DNA from 2 places in the Streptomyces sp. NPDC093544 genome. Region 2 is predicted to be linked to the other one. Evidence: riboswitches for the same ligand, from Rfam matches in the RefSeq annotation. Region 2 holds a riboswitch; the other holds the start of a gene.
What was found. A riboswitch is a leader RNA that binds a small molecule or an ion and turns the genes downstream of it on or off. The one in region 2 is predicted to bind cyclic di-AMP.
Positions count from the first base shown of each region.

Region 1: another riboswitch for cyclic di-AMP. It lies ahead of AB0N66_RS33140 (M23 family metallopeptidase); the one in region 2 lies ahead of AB0N66_RS21055 (NlpC/P60 family protein).

Region 1 is NZ_JBFBEA010000026.1:113,269-121,149, forward strand. It holds gene AB0N66_RS33120 (dihydrofolate reductase family protein) at 1-155, shown strand, start outside; gene AB0N66_RS33125 (alginate lyase family protein) at 387-1,598, shown strand; tRNA gene AB0N66_RS33130 (tRNA-Met) at 1,659-1,732, shown strand; gene AB0N66_RS33135 (PP2C family protein-serine/threonine phosphatase) at 2,045-3,160, shown strand; cyclic di-AMP (ydaO/yuaA leader) riboswitch at 3,468-3,625, shown strand; gene AB0N66_RS33140 (M23 family metallopeptidase) at 3,637-4,668, shown strand; gene AB0N66_RS33145 (aldo/keto reductase) at 4,822-5,766, shown strand; gene AB0N66_RS33150 (PrsW family intramembrane metalloprotease) at 5,785-7,125, opposite strand; gene trmB (tRNA (guanosine(46)-N7)-methyltransferase TrmB) at 7,207-7,881, opposite strand, start outside.
Region 2 is NZ_JBFBEA010000013.1:84,012-91,892, reverse strand. It holds gene pcrA (DNA helicase PcrA) at 309-2,804, opposite strand; cyclic di-AMP (ydaO/yuaA leader) riboswitch at 3,267-3,438, shown strand; gene AB0N66_RS21055 (NlpC/P60 family protein) at 3,446-4,597, shown strand; gene AB0N66_RS21050 (tellurite resistance/C4-dicarboxylate transporter family protein) at 4,749-5,726, shown strand; gene AB0N66_RS21045 (hypothetical protein) at 5,704-6,057, opposite strand; gene AB0N66_RS21040 (NlpC/P60 family protein) at 6,460-7,527, shown strand; gene AB0N66_RS21035 (response regulator transcription factor) at 7,622-7,881, opposite strand, start outside.

The sequences.
Region 1 (7,881 bases), on a different contig from region 2:
GGGTGCGGCGGGTTGTCACCGCTTGGCGGGAGCCGGACACGTTCGTGGCGGGGGCCGACGGGAACGGGGCTCTGGTGGCTGCGGGGGCCGATGTCGTCGTGCTTCCGGAGTACGAGGAGCTTGCCGTGGCGCCCAATCGGCATCTGCTGGGGTAGCTCGCGGCGGGGGGTGGGGTCGGGGTTTTTCGCCCCCCTCCGCCCCTTCCCGTCCCGTTCCTGGGGGCTGCCGCCCCCAGACCCCCGCATCGCGCTGAACGCGCTCGTCCTCAAACGCCGGACGGGCTAATGGATCTCAGGCGGCCTAAGAGATCCTGCGCCCCCTCCCCCCACACGTAAGGCTGCTCCTGAGCCGGCACAGAGGACATGAGGACAGAGGTGGGAGCAGCGATGGGTTCAGTGGTGCGGCGGGTGACGGCGGTGCTGTTGGTGCCACTGTTGGTGGGGCTGGTGGCGTCGTGCGGGATGTCGTCGCAGGGGCGGACGGTGCGGGCGCGGGCCAAGGACGCGGCGTTCGAGCACCCCGGGGTGCTCGTCAGCAAGGACCAGCTGACCGCCGTACGCAAGCACGTGAACGCCGGGGAGCAGCCGTGGCTGCAGGCGTTCCTGGACATGCGGGACAGCAAGTACGGGTCGTACAAGTACGAGGAGAAGCCGTACGCCACCGTCGAGTGCCCACCCGGCACCCGGGCCGGGCACGGCTGCGTAGAGGAGCGCGAGGACGCGATCGCGGCGTACACGCAGGCGTTGCTGTGGAGCATCACGGGCAAGCAGGAGCATGCCGACAAGGCGGTTCAGATCATGGACGCCTGGTCGGGGAAGGTGCAGAAGCACACAGAGGGGAACGCCGGCCTGCAGACCGCGTGGGCCGGGTCCACCTGGGCGCGGGCCGGGGAGATCGTGCGGCACACCGGAGCCACCTGGCCGGCGGCGAGCGTCGCGCGGTTCCAGGGCATGCTGCGGACCGCCTACCTCCCCGAAGTCAGCAGGAAGGTCCCGGACTTCAACGGGAACTGGGACCTCGTCATGACCGACGCCGCCATCGGGATCGCTGTGTTCCTCGATGACCACAAGGCGTTCGACGACGCCGTCGAGCGGTTCCGGCAGCGTGTTCCCGCGTACTTCTATCTCGCGAAGGACGGGAAGGTGCCGCTGACGCCCGTCGGCAGCACCGTCGACACCCCGCAGAAGCTGACCACGTACTGGTTCGGGCAGCAGCGGTACACGGACGGGGTCTCGCAGGAGACCTGCCGCAACTTCAAGCACGTCGGGTACTCGCTCGCCGCCACCGCGCACATCGCCGAGACCGCCTGGCACCAGGGCCTCGATCTCTACCTCGACGTCAAGGACCGGCTGAAGGCCGCGCTCGACTTCCACTCCAGGTACCAGATGGGGGAGACGGCGCCCGCGTGGCTGTGCGGCGGGCGGGTCGACCGGAACATGGGGCCCGACCTGGAGGTCGCGCTCAACCACCTGGAGGACCGGCTCGACGTCCATGTCCCGGCCGCCCACCGGCTGGCCGAGCAGACGCGGCCGGCCGGCACGGACGATCTCTTCGTGTCCTGGGAGACGCTCACACACGCCGGGAATCCGGCCGCCTGAGGGGCGGTATCAACGCTGGTCCTGGGGGTCCCGCTGATGGCGTATAGTTGGTTTTAACGGCGCGGGGTGGAGCAGCTCGGTAGCTCGCTGGGCTCATAACCCAGAGGTCGCAGGTTCAAATCCTGTCCCCGCTACTCAAGGCCAAGGGCCGGAACTCGGATTCACGAGTTCCGGCCCTTGGTGTTTCCCGGGACACAAGCACGTCCCTCGGTCGGCCCACCCCGGTCGCCCCCCGACCCCGCTCCGGGAAATCTGGACGGGTGGGGCAGCAAGCAGGTGACCCAGGTGACCAGCGGGCGGGGGATCCGCACGACCCGCACGACTCGCGCAACCGGTCCGGCGACCGGTCCGGCGACCGGCGTGGCGATCCGTACGACGGCGCGCCCGACCCCCCGTACGACCGGTCCGGCGGACGGTTGCCGGAAGACCCCGTGCCCGATCCCGGGCTGGGGGACGCGGTGCCGCCCGGACCGGGATCAGGAGCGGGCCGGCTGAGGGTCTCGTACACCCGCAGGTTCGTCCGGGTGCTCCCCGCGCTGCTCATCGTCGCCGGGTCCCTCTACGAGTACCTCACGCCGAGGGACTTCACCGGCGGCCCCCTTCTCACGGCTGCCCCGCTCGTGGCGGCGCCTCTGTACGCGCTGCGCGGCACCGTACTCACCGGCGTAGTGGCCGTCGTCGCGTTGGTCGCGATCCACATCAGGCTCGACGTCGCCCTGCAGGCCGAGGGGGTCACCGAAGTGATCACGGTGGCGACGGCCGCCGTCCTGGCCGCCGTCATCAACGTCGTCGTCCGGCGCGGCGACGCGCGGCTCGCCTCCGTCCGCGAGATCGCCGAGGCCGCCCAGCGCGCCGTACTGCCGCAGCCCGAGGAGCGGATCGACGGACTCGACGTCGCGGCGCGGTACGAGGCGGCGCAGGAGGACGCGTTCATCGGCGGTGACCTGTACGCGGTGCAGGACTCCCCGTGCGGCGTACGGCTGGTCGTGGGCGACGTACGCGGCAAGGGCATGGGCGCGGTGGCCGCCGTCGCCGTCGTCATCGGGGCGTTCCGGGAGGCGGCCGAGCAGGAGGCGACGCTGGAGGCGGTCGCGGGACGCCTGGAGCGGGCCCTGGCGCGCGAGGGCACCCGGCGCGACGGCCTCGACGCCTTCGAGGGGTTCACCACGGCAGTACTGGCGGAGATCCCGCACGGCGAGGAGGTCGTACGGATCGTCAACCGCGGCCATCCTCCACCGCTGCTCCTGTGCGCGGACGGCACCCTCAGCACGCTCGACGCCGGGGAACCCGCACTGCCGCTCGGAATGGGCGAGTTGGGCATGTGGCCCGACCGTGCGCAGGAGACGGACTTCCCGCGGGGGGCCACGCTGCTCCTCTATACGGACGGGCTGTCCGAGGCCCGCGACGAACGCGGGCGCTTCTACGATCCCGCGGCGGCCCTCGCCGGACGGACTTTCCCCGCGCCCGAGGCGCTGCTGGCCACCCTCGCCGAGGAGGTCCGCCGGCACTCGGGCGGCGGCATGACGGACGACATGGCGCTGCTTGCCGTACGGCGTCCGTGAAGGGCGGCGCGTCCGTGACGGGTCCCGCCGTGAAGAGTCCTGCCGCGAAAGGTCCGTCTGTGAAAGGGCCTTGACCCCTGTTGTCACCAGGGGTGATCGGATGGCGCCCCTCCGCATAACATCTGATGCGCCGTCAGAATCATGTCACTGGCAAGGTGTGGTCAACTCGCCCGTTTTACGCCGCTGATGACCCGAAAGTCCTGGCCGGAAGCGTTAAAGATCAGTCAGAACGGCTTGGAATCCAGTGCCCGCGTCTATTAACGTTCGATAACGCAGCGGTCGTCCCAGCCGTCACAAGAGTCGGCTCCGTGCGCACGCGCCGAATCCCGCAAGGGAACCGGGGAACCACCAACTTGGGGTGAATCGAGCGTCTTCCGCGGTGGGAACACCAGCGGTTGACGCGCGTAGGAGACCTTCCTGCTCCGAACCCGTCAGCTAACCCGGTAGGCGAGAAGGAAGGAAAGGAGCACGCCCACGTGGCGTCCAACCCGCCTGCCCAGGCACCCTCGTACCCGCCGAGCCAAACGCACACCTTCGGTTACGGCATGGACGACGAGGGCCCCCGGGAGGAGTGGAACCCCACCGAGGATTCCCTCCGTCCCATCCGCGGCCGGCACCGCGTCTCCAAGCAACGCGGAGGCGGCGGACTCGCACGCAGCTCCACCGTTCTGGGCGTCGGCGTCATAGCCGCCGTCGGCGCGGGCGGCATGGCCACCGCGGCGCCCGGCAAGCCGCCGGTGTCGATCTCGGTGCCCGACCTGCCGTCCGTGGGCTCGATCCTCTCGGACGACAGCTCCGCCGACGAGCCCGCGGGTTCCACCACCCCGCTCACCAGCGCCGGTCTGACGACCGCCGACACCGAGCAGGGCGCCACGGACGCGGGCGAGGTCCTGCGTTCGCGCATCATGCAGCAGGCCGAGGTCCAGAAGGACCAGGCCGACACCGCGGCCCAGCAGGCCGCCCAGACCGCCGCCGTGAAGAAGGCCGCCGACGCCGCCGCCGCGGAGCAGAAGGCGGCCGAGGCCAAGGAAACCGCCGCGAAGAAGAAGGCGGAGGAGGAGGCCGCGGCCAAGGCCGAGGCCGAGCGCCTCGCCGAGCTCGCCAAGAGCTACACGCTGCCGACCTCCTCGTACACCATCACCTCGACCTTCGGTCAGGCCGGCGCGCTGTGGTCCTCCGGCTACCACACCGGTCTCGACTTCGCCGCTCCCACCGGCACCCTGATCAAGGCGGTCCACAGCGGCACCGTCACGGAGGCCGGCTGGGCCGGGTCGTACGGCTACCGCACGATCCTCACCCTCGACGACGGCACGGAGCTGTGGTTCTGCCACCAGTCGTCGATCAGCGTCAGCGTGGGGCAGAAGGTCGCCACGGGTGATGTCATCGGGCGCGTGGGTGCGACGGGCAATGTCACCGGGGCGCATCTGCACCTGGAGGTTCACCCGGACGGCGCCGAGACCGGGATCGACCCGATGGCGTGGCTGCAGAGCAAGGGGCTCAATCCCTGACATGGGGCTCAACCCCTGACCTGTACGTCTCCTGCCGCGTACGTACGTTGTTCCCTGATCCCCGGCGGTTCTGACGGCACCCCCCCCGACGTCAGAGCTGCCGGTCAGGTATGTGTGGAATACAGTCATCCGCTGGCGGCGTTGAATTCAGTCATGACTTCTCTTCGCAAGCTTGGTTCGTCCGACCTCGAGGTCTTCCCGCTCGCCCTCGGCGGCAATGTCTGGGGCTGGACCGCCGACGAGGCCCAGTCCTTCGCCGTGCTCGACGCGTACGCGGCCGCCGGCGGGAACTTCCTCGACACCGCCGACTCGTACTCGGCGTGGATCGAGGGCAACAAGGGCGGCGAGTCCGAGACCATCATCGGCAAGTGGGTCAAGGCGCGCGGCAACCGCTCGGACATCGTGATCGCCACCAAGGTCAGCCAGCACCCCGACTACCAGGGGCTGTCCGCCGGCAACATCAAGGCCGCGGCCGACGCCTCCCTGCGCCGCCTGGACACCGACTACATCGACCTGTACTTCACGCACTTCGACAAGCCCGAGGTGCCGGTCGAGGAGATCATCGGCGCGCTCGACGAGCTGGTGAGGGCCGGCAAGGTGCTCAACATCGCGGCGTCCAACATCTCGCCCGAGCGGCTCCAGGAGTCCCTGGACCTCTCCGACCGCGAGGGCCTCGCCCGCTACGTCGCCCTCCAGCCGCCGTACAACCTGGTCTCGCGCGACACCTACGAGGGTCCGCTCCGCGACATCGCCTCCCGCTCGGGCCTGGCGGCCGTCCCGTACTTCGGCCTCGCGTCCGGCTTCCTCACCGGCAAGTACCGCCCGGGTACGACGGTCGACTCCCCGCGTGCGGAGGGCGCGGCCAAGCACCTGGAGACCGAGCGCGGCCTGCGCGTGCTCGCCGCCCTCGACGAGGTCGCCCAGGCCCACGAGGTCCCGGTCGCCACGGTCGCCCTGGCCTGGCTCGCCGCCCAGCCGACGGTCGCGGCGCCGATCGCCTCCGCGCGGAATGTCGAGCAGCTTCCGGCCCTGCTGGGAGTGGCGGACCTCGTCCTCACGGACGCGGAGCTGGGCAAGCTGACGGAGGCGTCGGCGTAACCGCCGGCTGATGACGTACTACGAGCGGTACGGGTTGTACGCGGGGTAGGGCGTCGCGGCTCCGTAGGGCTGCCAGTAGGGCTCGCTGTGCGTGTGCCCGTACGCGGGCCAGGGCGGCGGTACCGGGACCACCGGAACCGGAGCCGTCGCCCGTGCCGCGTACGCCAGGGCCGGGCGGGCGACATCGCGGCGGCGCCACAGCTCGTGGAGCAACTCCCGCTCCCGTACGACGAAGTCGGCGCCCGCGCGGCCGTCGCGCCCCCGGTGTCGCAGGAACGCCAGCGAGGTCGCGTACGCCTCGTACTCGGCGACGGAGCGGGCGGCGGGCTTGCCGAGGTGGCGGGCGGCGTACTTGCGGGCGATCCGGCGGGCCTGCATGGAGCCGAGCACGTACGGCTCGGGCCCGGACAGCCAGCCGGCGGCCGCGTACGCGGGCAGCTCCGCACGCACGGTGCGCAGTTCCCGCTGCCGGGTCCAGATGACCAGCCCGGTCAGCAGCGCGAACGCGGGCACCATGAACGTGGCGTACACCGCGAAGAACCCGAAATCCCCGAAGCTCGACGAGCCGTTCCACATGGCGTGCATGCCCATGGCGAGCAGGAGCCCGGCGAGGGGCAGCAGGACGCGGCGCACATGGTGGCGTTCGGCGGACAGGGCCGCGACACCGAAGCCGATGCCGGTCAGGACCGTGAACAGCGGGTGCGCGAAGGGTGACATCACCACGCGGACGAAGAAGGTGGCGGCGGTGACCGACATGAGCCCGCGGTCGCCGCTGAGCTGGTCGGTGCCGAAGGCGGTGCCGAGGTAGAGGATGTTCTCCGTGAAGGCGAAGCCGGTGGCGGTGACCCCGGCTATGACGACCCCGTCGACGATCCCGGTGAAGTCACGCTTGCGGAAGAGGAAGACCAGCAGTACGGCTGCCGCCTTCGCCGACTCCTCCACGATGGGCGCTATGACGGTCGCGCCGAGGGTGTCGGCGTTGGTCGGGTCGGCGGTGGTGGTCGCTATCCATCTCGTCGCGAAACTGTTGGCGACGATCGCTATGAGCGCGGCCGCGCACGCGCCCCAGGCGAAGGCGAAGAGCAGGTTCCGCCAGGGACCCGGATCGACGCGGTCCAGCCAGCGGAACGCGGCGACGAGGAGCGGGACGGGGAGCACGGCGAGACCGAGGCCGACCAGGAAGCCCTCCGTGCCGGTCTGCTGGCGGACGAGGGCCAGGATCACCAGCCCGGATATCGCGAGCAGGGTGACCAGCGTGCCGTAGCGCACCCACTTTCTCTGCCACCAGTGCGCAGGCCGCCGCGGGGCACCCTCGGCGGGGCCGGTGGGGTGCGTCGGGTACGGAGGGCTGGTGGCCACGGCATCGACCCTAACGAGGGAGGGGCGCTGCCCGCGACGGTGCGTGGTGCCCGGTGTGGTGTCCGGTGCCGTCTTCGGGCTTCAGTCGCCGACGGATTGCTGGTCCCGGTGCTGTACGCGCCGGAACAGCAGGTCGTTCACGACATGTCCTTTGTCCAGTCCCTGACCCTCGAAACGAGTCAGCGGCCGGAACTCCGGACGTGGCGCGTAATCACCGTCGGGCCGGGTGTTCTCGAAGTCGGGGTGTGCGCTCAGCACTTCGAGCATCTGTTCGGCGTACGGTTCCCAGTCGGTCGCGCAGTGGACGAGGGCGCCCGGTGCGAGGCGGGTGGCGGCGAGGTCGAGGAACTCCGGCTGGATCAGCCGCCGCTTGTGGTGCCGCTTCTTGGGCCAGGGGTCGGGGAAGTACACGCGCAGGCCGCTCAGGGAGTCCGGCGTGAGCATCTCCCTGAGCAGGATGATCGCGTCGCCGTTGGCCACCCGGATGTTGGACAGCCCGCTCTGGTCCGCGAGATTGAGCAGGTTGCCCTGGCCGGGGGTGTGGACGTCGGCCGCCAGGATCCCGGTCTCCGGGGCCTCGGCCGCCATCAGCGCGGTGGCCTCGCCCATCCCGAAGCCGACCTCGAGTACGACGGGGCAGTCGCCGCCGAACAGCTCCGCGAGGTCCAGCCGTCGCTGGCCGTCGATGTCCAGCCCCCACTTGGGCCAGAGCCGCTCCAGCGCATCCGCCTGCCCGGCCGTCACCCGGCTCCGCCG
Region 2 (7,881 bases):
TAGCCGATTAGCCCCCGCCTGGGCCCGCCCTACCTCACCACACCCCCGGCCTGGACCCGACGTAACCCACCAGGCCCCGCCGTACCTCACCACACCCCCGGCCCGGACCCGCCGTACCCGGCAGAGCCTCGCCTGGCCCGCCCCAGCTCACCACACCCCCGGCCCGGACCCGCCCGTACCCGGCAGAGCCCCGCAGCCGCCAGATCCCGCCGACCCGACGTAGCCGACTGGCCCCCGTCTAGCCTCCACCTGGGCCTGACGCGTGGAACGACGTCACCACCGGGCCCCGCCCCGCCCCGCCCCCGTACCTACAGCTTCTCCACCGGCGCGTACCGCAGCAGCAACCGCTTCGGCTTCGGCTCCCCGAAGTCGACCGTCGCCTCGGAGTTCGCGCCCGTCCCCTTCACCTCGACGACCGTGCCCAGGCCGAACTGGTCGTGCGTGACCCGGTCTCCGACCGCCAGCGACACCACCGGCTTCTCCGCGATACCGCGACGCGTCGCGAACCCGGAGGCGCCCGAGGCCGCGGACCGCGAACGCGAGGAGGACAGCGACGACGACAGCGAAGCCGCCACACCCGAAACGGGGCTCGACGAGGCGGGACCCATCGCGCCCGTGCGCTTCCACTCCAGGTGCGCGTCCGGGATCTCCTCCAGGAAGCGGGACGGCGGGTTGTACGAGGGCTGCCCCCAAGCACTGCGCATGGACGACCGCGTCAGATACAGCCGCTCCCGCGCGCGCGTGATGCCGACGTACGCAAGGCGCCGCTCCTCCTCGAGCTCCTTGACCTGTCCCAACGCACGCATGTGCGGGAAGACGCCGTCCTCCATGCCCGTCAGGAACACCACGGGAAACTCAAGGCCCTTGGCGGTGTGCAGGGTCATGAGGGTGATGACGCCGTTGCCGTCCTCCTCGTCGGGGATCTGGTCGGAGTCGGCGACGAGCGCGACGCGCTCCAGGAAGGCGGAGAGCCCGCCCGGAGTCTCGCCCTCACCGGTCTCCTGCTCGAACTCCAGTGCCACGGCGGCGAGTTCCTGAAGGTTCTCGATCCGGGTCTCGTCCTGCGGGTCGGTGGACGCCTGCAACTCGGCGAGGTAGCCGGTGCGTTCGAGTACCGCCTCCAGGACGGTGGCCGGACCCGCGCCCGACTCCACGATCGTCCGCAGGTCCTCCATCAGCGTGTTGAACCGCTTGACCGCGTTCGTGGAGCGAGCCGCCATCCCGTAGGCCTCGTCCACGCGTCGCAGCGCCTGCGGGAAGCTGATCTTCTCGCGCTGCGAGAGCGCGTCGATCATCGCCTCGGCACGGTCGCCGATGCCGCGCTTTGGGACGTTGAGAATCCGGCGCATCGGGACGGAGTCCTCCGGGTTGGACAGCACCCGCAGGTACGCAAGGACGTCCCGGACCTCCTTGCGTTCGTAGAAGCGGACGCCGCCGACGACCTTGTAGGGCAGGCCGACGCGGATGAAGACTTCTTCGAAGACACGGGACTGGGCGTTCGTACGGTAGAAGACCGCGACATCGCCCGCCTTGGCGTCGCCCGCGTCGGTGAGACGGTCTATCTCGTCGGCGACGAACTGGGCCTCGTCGTGCTCGGTGTCCGCGACGTAACCGGTGATGTTCGAACCCGCGCCGGCGTTCGTCCACAGGTTCTTGGGGCGGCGGGATTCGTTGCGCTCGATGACCGCGTTGGCCGCGCTGAGAATCGTCTGGGTGGAGCGGTAGTTCTGCTCCAGGAGGATCGTCGCCGCGTTCGGGTAGTCCTCCTCGAACTGGAGGATGTTGCGGATGGTCGCGCCGCGGAAGGCGTAGATCGACTGGTCGGCGTCGCCCACGACGCACAGCTCGGCGGGCGGCAGGTCGTGCGCGCTGGGCGGGACGTCCACGGGGTGCTCGGAGGTGCCGACGAGTTCGCGCACCAGGGCGTACTGCGCGTGGTTGGTGTCCTGGTACTCGTCCACGAGGACGTGCCGGAAGCGGCGGTGGTAGTGCTCGGCGACGTCCGGGAAGGCGCGGAGCAGGTTGACCGTCGTCATGATCAGGTCGTCGAAGTCGAGCGCGTTGGCCTCGCGCAGCCGCGACTGGTACATCGCGTAGGCCTGGGCGAGAGTCTTCTCGAAGCCGTCGGTGGCCTGGGCGGCGAAGTCCTCTTCGTCGATCAGCTCGTTCTTCAGGTTCGAGATCTTGGCGCTGAAGGACTTCGGCGGGAAGCGCTTCGGATCGAGGTCCAGGTCACGGCAGACCAGGGCCATGAGCCGCTTGCTGTCGGCGGCGTCGTAGATCGAGAACGACGACGTGAAGCCGAGCCTCTTGCTCTCGCGGCGCAGGATCCGTACGCACGCGCTGTGGAAGGTCATCACCCACATCGCGTTGGCGCGCGGGCCGACGAGGTGCTCGACGCGCTCCTTCATCTCGCCCGCGGCCTTGTTGGTGAAGGTGATCGCGAGGATCTGGCCGGGGTGGACCTGGCGCTCGCCCAGCAGATACGCGATCCGGTGCGTGAGCACGCGGGTCTTGCCGGAACCCGCGCCGGCCACGATGAGCAGGGGGGAGCCGGAGTGCGCCACGGCCGCCCGCTGGTTCTCGTTCAGCCCGTCCAGGAGCGCGGCCGCGTCCACGACGGGGCGCGGGGCGCCGTCGCGGTAGTACGCGTCCCGGCTCGGCGGCACGTCGAAGCGGCCGCCGAACAGGTCGTCCGGAAGCTGCTCCGCCGCCCCGTCCTCGGGCGGCGGCGGGGGTTCTTCCTCGTGAGCCCCCGAGGGCTTGAGGTCCGCCAGGAAGCTGTCATCAAAGAGGCTGCTCATCGCTCTCCGAGTCTAGGCGGCCCCACTGACACCCCGCCGCCACCCCGAAAATCTCGACCGGAACTCGTGACGATGCTCAGCGACCGAGGATCCTCGAGAGCCGGCCGCCCTCCACCCTTCGTGCCCCTCCAGCACCGCGCCACCCTTCGTATCCCTCCAGAACCGAGCCATCACAGTCAGCGACCGCCAGGCCAACCAGACCGAGACGTGCACCTTCCCGCCGTACGGGTCCGCGGAACCGCCCGCCGAGAACCGCAAACCTGCGGGTTCGTACGCCCTCACGTTGCCACTCCGCACAACTCGCCCCATATCCCTCCGAATTGACGACGATCAGCGAAGCACATGACTAAGGTCACGAAAACGTATCGGGCATTTCGAACATCAACCTTCACAGAAGCCGCACGAGTTGGCTAGCGTGCTGATCAGGCCACCCGACCCCCACCGGCGAACGTCGCCGGGCCGCGGTGGCCTCCGCCGAATTCGGTGCGCCCTCGTGGCAGCCGGAACCGGGGACCCACCGAACTTGGGGTGAATCGGTCCAACTGCCTTGTCGGGCATGGACCGTAGGGCAACCCTTCCGAACCACCCGCCCGAACCCGACAGCTAACCCGGTAGGCGGATGATGGAAGGAGTCGCCTCCCTTGGCGTCGCAACGCAAATGGTTCTCGGGTTCGCGCGTGGCGGGTACGGCCCCCGCTCTCGCCACAGCGGCCCTCACTTCGGTGGCCCTGCTCTCCCAGACGGCGAACGCCGCGCCTTCGGAAGAGTCCAAGCCGAGCCTCGAAGAGGTCGAGAAGAAGGTCGACGACCTCTACCGGCAGGCGGAGTCGGCCACCGACAAGTACAACGCGGCCAAGGAGAAGACCACCAAGCAGCGCAAGAAGGTCGACACCCTCCTCGACGACGTCGCCCAGCGCACCGAAAAGCTCAACACCGCGCGTGAGGAGCTCGGCGGGTACGCCGCGGCGCAGTACCGCACCGGGGCCGCCGCCCCCGACACCGCCTCCCTCCTGCTGGCCGACAACCCACAGGACTACTTCGACCAGACCCAGCTGATGAGCCGTCTTACCGACCGCCAGAAGGTGGCCGTCGACGACTACGTCACGGAGCAGGCCGCCGCCGCCGAGACGCGCACGGAGGCCTCCCAGAGCCTGGAGACGCTGACCACGTCGCAGAACGCCCTCCAGGCGTCCAAGACCGACGTCCAGCAGAAGCTCGCCAAGGCACGCGAGCTGCTCTCGCAGCTGACCGCGGACGAGAAGGCGCGGCTCGCCGCGATCGAGGAGGAGCAGCGCAAGGCGGCCGAGCGCAAGGCCGCGGAGCTGGCGCAGCAGCAGGCGGCCGCCGACGCCGCGGCACAGGCGGCCCAGGAGTCGTCGTCGAGCGCGACGACCGGCACCACCGGCTCGGCCACCACCGCCGACTCCGCGTACACGACGAAAGCGGCCAAGACCGTCGCGTTCGCCCGCGCACAGGTCGGCAAGCCGTACGTCTGGGGTGCCACCGGCCCCGGTTCGTACGACTGCTCGGGCCTCACCCAGGCCGCGTGGAAGGCCGCCGGCGTCACCCTCCCGCGCGTCACCTACGACCAGGTGACCGCCGGCACGACCGTCTCCCTCACCGACGCCCAGCCCGGCGACCTGGTCTTCTTCTACGGCGACGTCAGCCATGTCGGCCTCTACATAGGCAACGGCATGATGATCCACGCCCCGAAGCCGGGCGCGTACGTCCGCGAGGAGTCGATCTTCTACGACGGCGAGGCGGCCATCCACAGCGTGGTACGGCCCGCGTAACGCATCGCCCGCCCGACACCTTTCACGGGGCACGCACGCGTGGAGCACGTTTTCGTGCTCCACGCGTGCGTGCCCCACGTTTTAATCGCCTTAATCCCCACGCGCGCGTGCCCCACGGGCAACCCGCCCGAAGATCCTTAGCATCGGGCCCATGTCAGCCATCTCCCAGCTCCGCGCCTGGTGGGCCGAGCGGCCGCCCGCCGCCGGTGCCGCCGTCATGGCGACCGGCATCGTCTCGGTCGGGTTGCATCTGACCGGCTACGAGACGCTGTCCCGTGCCGCACTGGCCCTGGCGTCCGCCGCGTGGCTCGCGCTCGCCGCGGACTTCGCCGTACGGCTGGTACGGGATCGGACGCGCTGGGCGGCGGAGGCGAGCACGCCCCCCGGGCTCACCGCCGTCGCGGCGACCACGATCCTCGGCTTGCGGCTGTCCGCGCTGGGGTGGCAGGAGCTCGCCGAGGCCCTGCTGGCGCTGTCGGCCGTGCTGTGGCCGGTGCTGCTCTTCGTCGTCGTACGGCACTGGAGTCGTCGTATGCCGGGCGGGGTGTTCCTCGTGTGCGTGGCCACGCAGGGGCTCTCGGTGCTGGGTGCCACGCTCGCCGCGGCCGTGGGCGCGGACTGGCTCGCGCATGCCGCGCTGGTGCTGTTCTGGCTCGGGATCGTGCTCTACGGGGTGGCGTTCACGTACTTCGACATCAGGGAGGTGGTCAGGGGCGCCGGGGACCACTGGATCGCGGTCGGCGCGCTCGCCATCTCGGCGCTGGCCGGGGCCAGGCTCGTCGCGGCGCACAACGTCGACGCGTACCTGTGGAACGACGACGACAACGGCGTCCTGCGCGCCGTCACCACCGCTCTGCTCGTCCTCGGCCTCGCCTGGTACTGCGTCCTGGCCGTCGCGGAACTGGCCCGGCCGCGCCTTCGCTACGACGTGCGGCGCTGGGCGACCGTGTTCCCCATGGGGATGACGGCGGTGGCGGCCCTGGTGGTCTCGACCGCCCTGGACGTCACGTGGCTCGACGGGCTGGGAAAGGTGCTGCTGTGGATCGCGGTGGCCGGTTGGCTGGTGGTGGCGGCCGGAGCCGTCAGGTCCGCGGCACCGCGCGGAATCAGGTCCACAACACCGCGATGAAGATGTTCGCCGTCGTCAGCAGCCCGACGAGCCCGAAGAGCCCCTTCTCCACCTTCTCGTCGTCGCGCTTCACATAGACGAGCCCCAGGATCACGATCAGCAGCGCCAGCTTCACGCCGATCTTGATGTTGTTGACCGACTGATCGTCCGCCTGGTTGAGGCCGACCAGCACGACGCCCGTGACCAGCATGGTCAGCGCGCCATGCAGCATCGCGGGGACGAAACGGGCCGTGCCCCGGCCCATCGCCTTCATCTGGGTGAGGAAGCCACCGAGGAGCGAGGCGATGCCGATGATGTGCAGGCCGACGAAGAGATGGATGAGTACGTCCATGAGACCGGAGCCTATTCATGCACCCCGGTCCCTCTTGTCACCGGCCCACCCCCTGTAACCCATAGCACCGGCGCACGTCTGGTTGTCCCGGATTCGCCACATCGGTCATCACACCCTGTGAAGTCAGCGGCACCAGACCGGAATTACGGTCATTTGCGGTCATCAAGTGATCCAGTGGCGCCAATTGCATACATGGCGTTACCAAGCCCTCACGCTCAGGTTTAGCGTCCTCCACCAGGTGCCCGGCTCCCCATCGCCGCCCTGGCCAGGGGCGGCAACCGGACACCACCGCCGAGAAGGTCCGGCGGCGGCCCGCTCCCCCTGTGTGGGCCGCCGCCGGACGCGTAACCGCTGACCGCCGGGCTCCTGCTCCGGCGGCCGTACGGAAGGATGTGGGCCCTCGTGGCAGCGCACCGCAAGCCCAGGCAGCGCTCGCTCGGCGGAAGCAAGGTCCGCACAGCCGCCACGATCGCCCTCGCGGGCGCGGCGACGGCCACCGCCTTCGACGGGACAGGGTACGCCGAGCCCCAGCTGTCGACGGCGCAGGTGAAGGCCAAGGTCGACAAGTTGTACGAGGAGGCGGAGGTCGCCACCGAGAAGTACAACGGCGCCAAGGAGAAGGCCGGCAAGGCTGCGGAACGGCTGGACAAACTCCAGGACGAGGCGGCACGCAAGGAGGAACGCCTGAACTCGGCGCGCGACGCACTGGGTTCGATCGCCGCCTCGCAGTACCGCAGCGGCGGCCTCGACCCGGCGCTGCAACTCGCGCTCTCCGACGATCCCGGCCAGTACCTGGAAGGGGCCGCGTTCGCCGAACGGGCGGGCAGCAGGCAGGCGGCGGCCGTGGATCGCGTACGTCAACAGCTGCGGGAGATCGCCCAGTTGCGCGGGGCAGCGCATGTCGAGCTGACCTCGCTCAAGTCGCGGCAGGCGGAGCTGAAGCGGCACAAGAAGACGGTCAACGGAAAGCTGGATGCGGCGCGGCAGCTGCTGAGTCGACTCAGCGACGAAGAGCGCGCGCAGGCCGAGGGCACCGGCGACTCAGGCGACCGCGCCTCACGCTCCTCGACGCGGGACCTGACCGACCCGGCAGCCCAGGCCGGTTCCGTCGCCGCCCCCAACTCCCGTGCGGCAGCCGCCGTCTCGTACGCCTACGGGAAGCTCGGCAGCCCCTACGTCTGGGGTGCCACCGGGCCCGACGCCTTCGACTGCTCCGGCCTCTCCCAGGCCGCGTACCGCGCCGCGGGCATCGCGCTTCCCCGTACGACCTATTCCCAGATCAACGCCGGCCGCCGCGTCTCCCGCTCCGAACTTCTCCCGGGCGACCTGGTGTTCTTCTACTCGGGCATCAGCCATGTGGGCATCTACGTGGGCAACGGCCAGATGATCCACGCCCCCAACCCGAGCGTGCCGGTGCGACTGGCTCCGATCGACCAGATGCCGTTCGCCGGGGCTGCCCGGGTGGTGTGAGGGCGACCGCGCACCGGACGCCGTACGGCCCCCGCGAACCGTCGTCCGCCTCGTCGACTCACTCACTCACTCACTCACTCACTCACTCACTCACTCACACCAGACGTCGCGCCGTGGCCCACCGGGTCAGCTCGTGCCGGTTGGAGAGCTGCAACTTCCGCAGTACGGCCGAGACATGGGACTCGACCGTCTTGACGGAGATGAACAGCTGCTTGGCGATTTCCTTGTAGGCGTAGCCGCGGGCGATGAGGCGGAGGACCTCTCGCTCGCGCTGGGTGAGACGGTCGAGGTCCTCGTCGACGGGCGGGGCGTCGGTCGAGGCGAACGCGTCGAGGACGAACCCCGCCAGGCGTG